3 regions of the Micromonospora sp. NPDC047707 genome follow, and region 3 is predicted to be linked to each of the others. Evidence: riboswitches for the same ligand, from Rfam matches in the RefSeq annotation. Region 3 holds a riboswitch; each other region holds the start of a gene.
The links. Region 3 has a riboswitch for cyclic di-AMP ahead of AB0873_RS13570 (hypothetical protein). Riboswitches for the same ligand answer to the same signal wherever they lie in the genome.
Positions count from the first base shown of each region.

Region 1: another riboswitch for cyclic di-AMP. It lies ahead of AB0873_RS20850 (C39 family peptidase); the one in region 3 lies ahead of AB0873_RS13570 (hypothetical protein).
Region 2: another riboswitch for cyclic di-AMP. It lies ahead of AB0873_RS22285 (hypothetical protein); the one in region 3 lies ahead of AB0873_RS13570 (hypothetical protein).

Region 1 covers NZ_JBEYSU010000020.1:11,676-13,933, forward strand. Annotated here, with positions in the region: gene AB0873_RS20845 (hypothetical protein) at 1-408, shown strand, start outside; cyclic di-AMP (ydaO/yuaA leader) riboswitch at 690-826, shown strand; gene AB0873_RS20850 (C39 family peptidase) at 1,046-1,897, shown strand.
Region 2 covers NZ_JBEYSU010000023.1:32,026-34,283, reverse strand. Annotated here, with positions in the region: gene AB0873_RS22290 (YibE/F family protein) at 1-678, shown strand, start outside; cyclic di-AMP (ydaO/yuaA leader) riboswitch at 845-975, shown strand; gene AB0873_RS22285 (hypothetical protein) at 980-1,996, shown strand; gene AB0873_RS22280 (carbonic anhydrase) at 2,105-2,258, opposite strand, start outside.
Region 3 covers NZ_JBEYSU010000009.1:228,490-230,747, forward strand. Annotated here, with positions in the region: gene AB0873_RS13565 (SRPBCC family protein) at 1-22, shown strand, start outside; gene AB0873_RS13570 (hypothetical protein) at 74-1,120, opposite strand; cyclic di-AMP (ydaO/yuaA leader) riboswitch at 1,138-1,269, opposite strand; gene AB0873_RS13575 (cation diffusion facilitator family transporter) at 1,422-2,258, opposite strand, start outside.

The DNA.
Region 1 (2,258 bases), on a different contig from region 3:
CCCACCCCGCGCACGTCGCGTACGCCGGCCGAGTACGCGGCGCGGGAGCGGTGGTTGCACCGGGCCGCGGTGGCCGCCCACTGGCGGGGTGACCTGTCCGCCCGGCAGCTCGGCGACGTGTTCGGGCACCGGGACGGCTGGGACGCCCGGCTGCACCCGGTCGACCAGGAGATCGTCTTGACGCGGGCCGTACGCGACGGCAAGCTGGCCGCCTACCGGGCGGCGGCCGCCGCCGAGCGGGCCGCCTGGCGCGACGCGGAGGTGGCCGCCGAGGCGGCCCGTGCGCTCGCCGCCGAGGCGTACGCGGCGGCGGAGAGCCTGCGTCCGGCACTGCGGACGAAGCCTCGGACGGCGTGGACCGGACGGCCGGTCGCCGCCGCACGCTGGCGCCCCGCACGGGTCGGCTGACTTAATTCCGTGAGCCCGGTCACACCGACGTCGAACCGGTCAACATTCGCAGTCCGGTCGATTGTCTCCGCCGCTGCCGGGGTAATGTCCGCCGCTTGTCCCGTTGCCGCCCGGCCGCGTCGTTAGCACCTCCCGTCCCATTGAGCCGCGTCAGTGCGAAACTGCCCGCAAAATTGCTGCCATGATCGAGGTTTACGCAGCTCAGAGCGGGTTGGCAGGCCGGTTGACCGGCCAGTAGTGTCGGCGCGTCCGGTGCGGTAACCGATCGCAAGAGGCGACGCCGCGCCGACCCGCTCAATCGCCGCATGGCGAACCGGGGACCCAATCTGCACCTGGGGTGAATCCGCGATTGTCGCGGTAGGGCGTACTTCCCGCCCGAATCCGTCAGCTAACCCGGTAGGCGGCATCGGAAGGAGTCCCATCCTCGTGCAGTTCGAACCCAACCGTCGGTTCCATCGCCGCCTCCACGGCATCGCGGTGCCCGCGCCCGTCCGGCTCGCCGCCGGGCGCTGACCCACCGCCCTGCCCGGTCCCGCCGGGCTCGTCCCCTCGTGGCCACCTGCCGCCGGACCCGGTCCGGACGGCCGGCCCGCCGCTGCCCGCGGCCGGCCCGGTGCGCCGCCAGCCCCGACAGTCCGTGGAGGAAACCGTGAAGCAGCACCTCAAGCGTCAACTCCGTCGTCTCGCCACCGAGCGTCCGTACCAGGTGGCCGCCGCGTCCGCCGCCGTCCTCGTGCTGGCGACCGGCACCGGTGCCCTGGTCGCCGGCCCCGGCGACGCACCCGCGTCGGCGCAGACCCCGGCCGCCGTGGCAGAGCTGCGTGGCAACACCGCCGCCTCGCGCGGCGAGGCCCGTTCCGTGGCCGTCCCCCCGTCGAGCGCCGCCCCGTCCAGCGCCGCCCCGTCGAGCGGAGCCCCGTCCAGCTCACCGGCCGCGAAGGCCGCACCCGACCCGGACCTCACCAAGAAGCCCAAGCCCTCGAAGTCCAAGCTTCTGAAGTTCGACTACCAGGCTCAGATCAACTTCTACTACTGCGGCCCGGCCGCGGTCCGGAACGCCCTCAGCGCCACCGGCATCGAGCGGTCGCAGGACCACCTCGCCGGTCCGCTGGGCACCGACCAGTTCGGCACCGACTCGGCCGAGGACACCACCCGGGTGCTCAACGCCATGGTGAAGGGTGACCCGTACCGGACCCGGATGATCCCGGGCCGTGCCGCCACCCCGGCGCAGATGGACCGGCTCCAGGCCGACGTCGTCGACGCCATCACCGACGGGCGGGGCGTCGTCGTGAACATCGCCGGCTCCGCCACCGACACCAACGGCGGCTGGCACTCGTTCCCGGGCGGCCACTACATCGCCGTGACCGGGTACGACGACGAGGGCCGCCTGGTGCGGATCGCCGACTCGGCCAACCCCGCGACCGGGTCGTACTGGATGACCACGATCGCCCTGGCGAACTGGGCCGCGACCCGCGGCTACTCCGCCTGACCGACCCGCTCGCACGACGGGCGCCGGACCCCTTGGGGTCCGGCGCCCGTCGCCGTTCCGGCTGCCGGCGGGCCGAGAAGGGCTCACCGCTGCAGCCTCCGCTGCAAGATCCGCGCAACTTCACCGAAGATGCTGCCTCGGTTACGCCCGAGACGGCATTTTCCCCGAAGTTGCGCGGATCTTGTGCTGTCGGCCCGCCGGCGCGTGTCCCTTTTGCAGCACCGGATGTCACTGGCCGTTGTCGGCGTCCGCGTCACCCTTGTGCGGCCGCACGCCGGACGCACCACGGCCGACTCCCGTCACTGTTTCGACGGCTGTCGAGCTGCCCGCGTAGCTGGGGCAGGGCGATCGCCCCGAGATC
Region 2 (2,258 bases), on a different contig from region 3:
GCGGTCCTCGGCACGCTCGGCAGCCTGGTGCTCACCGGCGTGCTCGGCACGCTCGCCACCGCGGCCACGCACCTGACCGGGTACGGCAGCGAGGAAGCCACCACCCTGTCGATGTTCCAGGCCGACGTCGACCTGCACGGCCTCCTGCTGGCCGGCATCGTCATCGGCTCCCTCGGCGTGCTCGACGACGTCACCGTCACCCAGGCGGCCACCGTCACCGAGCTGGCCCACGCCAACCCGGGGCTGACCCGGGGGCAGCTCTACCGGTCCGCGACCCGGGTCGGCCGGGCACACATCGCCTCCACGGTCAACACGATCGTGCTGGCGTACGCGGGTGCCTCGCTGCCCGTACTGCTCCTGCTGACCGCCGACTCGCGGGCCGCGACGCAGATCCTCACCAGCGAATTCCTCGCCCAGGAGATCGTCCGCAGCGCCGTCGCGACGCTCGGCCTGATCGCCGCGGTTCCGCTCACCACCGCGCTCGCCGCCCTGGTCACCACCGCCGGGCGGCGCGGTGGCGGGAGAGCGGGCGCGGACGCCTCCGCTCCGGCGCCCCGCCCGGCCGCCGGACGGACGGAGGCGCTGGAGGCGCTGAGCACGCCGCGCGCCGGCACCACCACCCCCGCCGCCCCTGGTGGGTGGCCCGACCGAGACAGGAGTACGGACGCCGGATGGTGACACTCCGCACGGTGACGACGCCGTCCCACCCGCCTGATAAACGCGTCACTGATCACGCAGCGCACATACGGAATAGCGCATTTGGTCGGCTTCCGGACGTAGATCCCCAGCACACCTGTCAGGTAACCTCGCTGCCGGTCACCGCCGAACGCGCGCACCGGCGCCAGCGGGGCCACCGCCCAATCGCCGCGAGGCGAGCCGGGGAACCAGGTACGTGGGGTGAATCCGCGCCAGCGGTAGGGGCCGCTTCCGTCCCGAACCCGTCAGCTAACCCGGTCGGCGGTCGACGGAAGGGAACACTGTGACGGCACCCCTACGCCGCTGGTCGACACCCGTGGTGGCCGTGCTCGCCGCGCTGGCCGTGTTCGCCGGGCCCGTACCGGCCTCGGCCGCCCCCACGGCACCCCCCAAGCCCTCCGGGCACGACGCGGAGCCGAAGCTGCTCGGCGACCTCATCGAGGCCCGGAACCGCGAATTCGTCAAGGCCCAGGCGCAGCTGGAGAAGTCCCGGGAGCGTCGCCTCGTCCTCGAACTGGAACTCCGGCGCGCCCAGGCCGACCTCGACGCCCTGGCCCCCCAGGTGAACGAGATCGCCGCCCAGTCGTACCGCACCGGCCGGATCGGCGCGATGTCGATGCTGCTCGGCGCGAACACCCCCGACTCGTTCATCGCCCGCGCGTCGGCCCTGGACGAGCTGAACCTCGTCAACGACAAGCGCCTCGCCGTGGTCAACGCGGTGCGGAACCGTGCCCAGCAGGCCAAGCTGGCCCTCGACGCCGAGGTCCGCGAACAGCAGAAGCTGGCCAACGACCTGAAGCGTGGCAAGACCGAGGCCGAGAAGGCCCTCCGCCTGGTCGGCGGACAGGGGCTCACCGGCGGCCTGGTCAGCGCCGAGTCCCCGGTCGCCCGGATCGCCCCCGGCCGCACCGCGGACGGCGACTGGCGGTCCGAGTCGTGCAGCGAGAACGACCCGACCACCGCCGGCTGCGTCACCCCCCGGACCCTGCACATGTACAACGAGGTGCGACGGGCCGGTTTCAAACGGTTCGTCGGCTGCCACCGCTCCGGCGGCCCCTTCGAGCACCCCAAGGGGCGCGCCTGCGACTGGTCGTTGCAGAACAGCGGGTTCAGCTCGTGGCACAACAACGACATGCGCCGGTACGGCAACGACCTGACCGCGTTCCTGGTCCGCAACGCCGACCGGCTCGGCATCTACTACGTGATCTGGAACCGGCAGATCTGGTTCCCGGCGACCGGCTGGAAGTCGTACAGCGGGCCGTCCAACCACACCGACCACGTGCACGTCTCGTTGCTGTAGCCGACGACGGGAAAGGGCCGCCCCGCGATGTGCGGGGCGGCCCTTCGCGTAGGTCGGTCGGCCGGCGGCGGGTGTCGTCCGGCGGCGCGGCCGTGCGGGCGGCGCCGGTCAGGCGGCGGCGTGGGCGGCCGGGTCCACGGCGGGCAGGTCACCGATCCCGGCCACCGTCCGCACCTCACCGGCGGCGAGACGGTACGACATGCCGGCGATCGCGCACCGGCCGGCGGCCACGGCCGCGGCGAGCGCCTCCGACTGCTCCGGC
Region 3 (2,258 bases):
CGCCGGTCCGCCGGCCGCCTGAACGACGGCGCCCGGGCCCTCCGTTGTCGGGAGGGCACCGGGCCGAGCGGCGTCAGTACACGGACAGGTGCACGTGGTTGGTGTGGTCGCTGGACGGGTCGCCGCCCGCCCCGCTGTACGACTTCCACCCGCTGCTGGGCAGCCAGATCTGCCGGTACCAGATCACGTAGAGCACGGCGAGTCGGTCGGCGTTCTTGACGAAGAACGCCGACAGGTTGTTGCCGTACGTCCGGTCGCCGCCGGTCGCGTCGCCGCCGAAGCCGTTCTTCTGGGCGGCGAAGTCGCAGGCCCGGCCCTTCGGGTGCTCACCCGACCCGCCGGAGCGGTAGCAGGAGACGTAGCGGGTGAACCCGGCCGCCTTGGCCTGGTTGAGCGCGTGGAGCGTGCGCGGGGTGATGCAGCCGTTCGCGGGCGTCGGGTCGTTGACGCTGCACGACTCCGACGGCCAGGAGCCGTCCGAGTTACGCGGGGCGGGTGCGGCCGTCCGGGACGCGCTCCGGCTGGCGGCGGGTGCCTCGGCCCGGGAGTTCGCGACGGTCAGCGCCTTCTCGGCCTGCTGCTTGCGCTTGGCCATCACCGCCTGCTGCTTGCGCTGCTCGGTGATCTCCACCTCCACCGCGAGCTTGGCCTTGCTGACCTGCTCACGGGTCTCCAGCAGCTCGCGCAGGGCCTGGTCCTCGTTGGCGGCCACCGCGTCGAGCGCGGCGGCCCGGTCCATGAAGCCCTCCGGCGAGGTGCTGTTGAGCAGCGCCGACGCGGTGCCGAGCCGCCCCGTGCGGTACGCGAGGCCGGCGATCTGGCCGACCCGGGAGGTCCGCTCGGTGAGCTGGGTCTCGGTGGTCTTGAGCTGCTCGGCGAGCTGCTGCTGGCGCTTGACCGAGGTGTCCAGGGCCCGCTTCGCGTCCAGGAAGCCCTTGCTGGCCGCCTCGAGTTGGGCGCGCAGGGCGGGGGTGCCGCCTTCCGGGTCGCCGGGTGCGGCGGCCTGGCGGGCCGGGGGAGCGGCCGCCGCGGAGGCGACCGGCGTGGCGGCGAGACCGAGGGTGAGCGCCGCGCTGAGCAGGGCCGCCACGCGGGCGGCGCGTCGTCGTACGGGTGCCACTTCTGGCATCTGTCCACATGTCCTTCCGTCAGCCGCCGACCGGGTTAGCTGACGGGTTCGGGACGGAAGATCCCTACCGCTCGACGCGGATGCACCCCAGGTACCTGGTTCCCCGGCTCGCCCTGCGGGCGATTAGGCGGCGGCCACCGCCGGCACCGGTGCGTGCCGCCTGGCGGAGGCCGGAACAGAGCCTACCGGGACGGTTGGGGCAGGTGCAGCGGATGTGACTGACGGTGTCCGCGTGGTCACCGCCTAATCCGACATCAATGGACAATAGCCGCTCAGACCACGGATGTGTCCGTTACCACTCAACCGCCCCGCAGCTCCCAGGGGCCGCACCGGGCTCGATCTGCAACGTCGCGTGCTCGATGCGGAAGTCGTCCCGCAGGGCCGTCCGCGCGGCGGCGAGGACCGTGCCGACCTCGGCACCGGGGGCCAGGGTGAGGTGCGCGGACGCTACCTCCATCCCGGAGGTGAGGGTCCAGACGTGCAGGTCGTGCACCTCGGTGACGCCCGGGACGGCGACCAGCCGGTCGTGCACGGCGGTGACCTGGAGGTGCTCCGGGGCGGCCTGGACGAGGATGCGCAGCGCCGCCCGCCCGAGCCGCCAGGTGCGCGGCAGGATGAACGCGCCGATGGCGACCGCGACCAGCGGGTCGGCCCACCACCAGTCGGTGGCGGCGATGAGGAGTGCGGCGCCGATGACGCCGAGCGAACCGAGCAGGTCGCCCAGCACCTCGAGGTAGGCGCCCTCCACGTTGATGCTCTCCCGGGCGCCGGACCGCAGCAGGGCGAAGGCGCCCACGTTGGCGAGCAGGCCGAGGACGGCCACCGCGAGCATCGGACCGGTCTGCACCTCCGGCGGGTCGCCGAAGCGCCGGACGGCTTCGACCAGCACGAAGATCGCGACACCGGAGAGCAGCACGGCGTTGGCGAGCGCGGCCAGCACCTCCAGCCGGTAGAGGCCGAAGGTGCGCTGCGGGTCGCCGGTGGTCCGGCGCGTGGCGGTGAGCGCGGCCAGGGCCATGCCGATGCCGAGCACGTCCGTGAACATGTGTCCGGCGTCGCTGAGCAGGGCGAGCGAGCCGGTGCGGAACGCGGCCACGGCCTCCACCACCATCAGGGTGGCGAGCAGGGC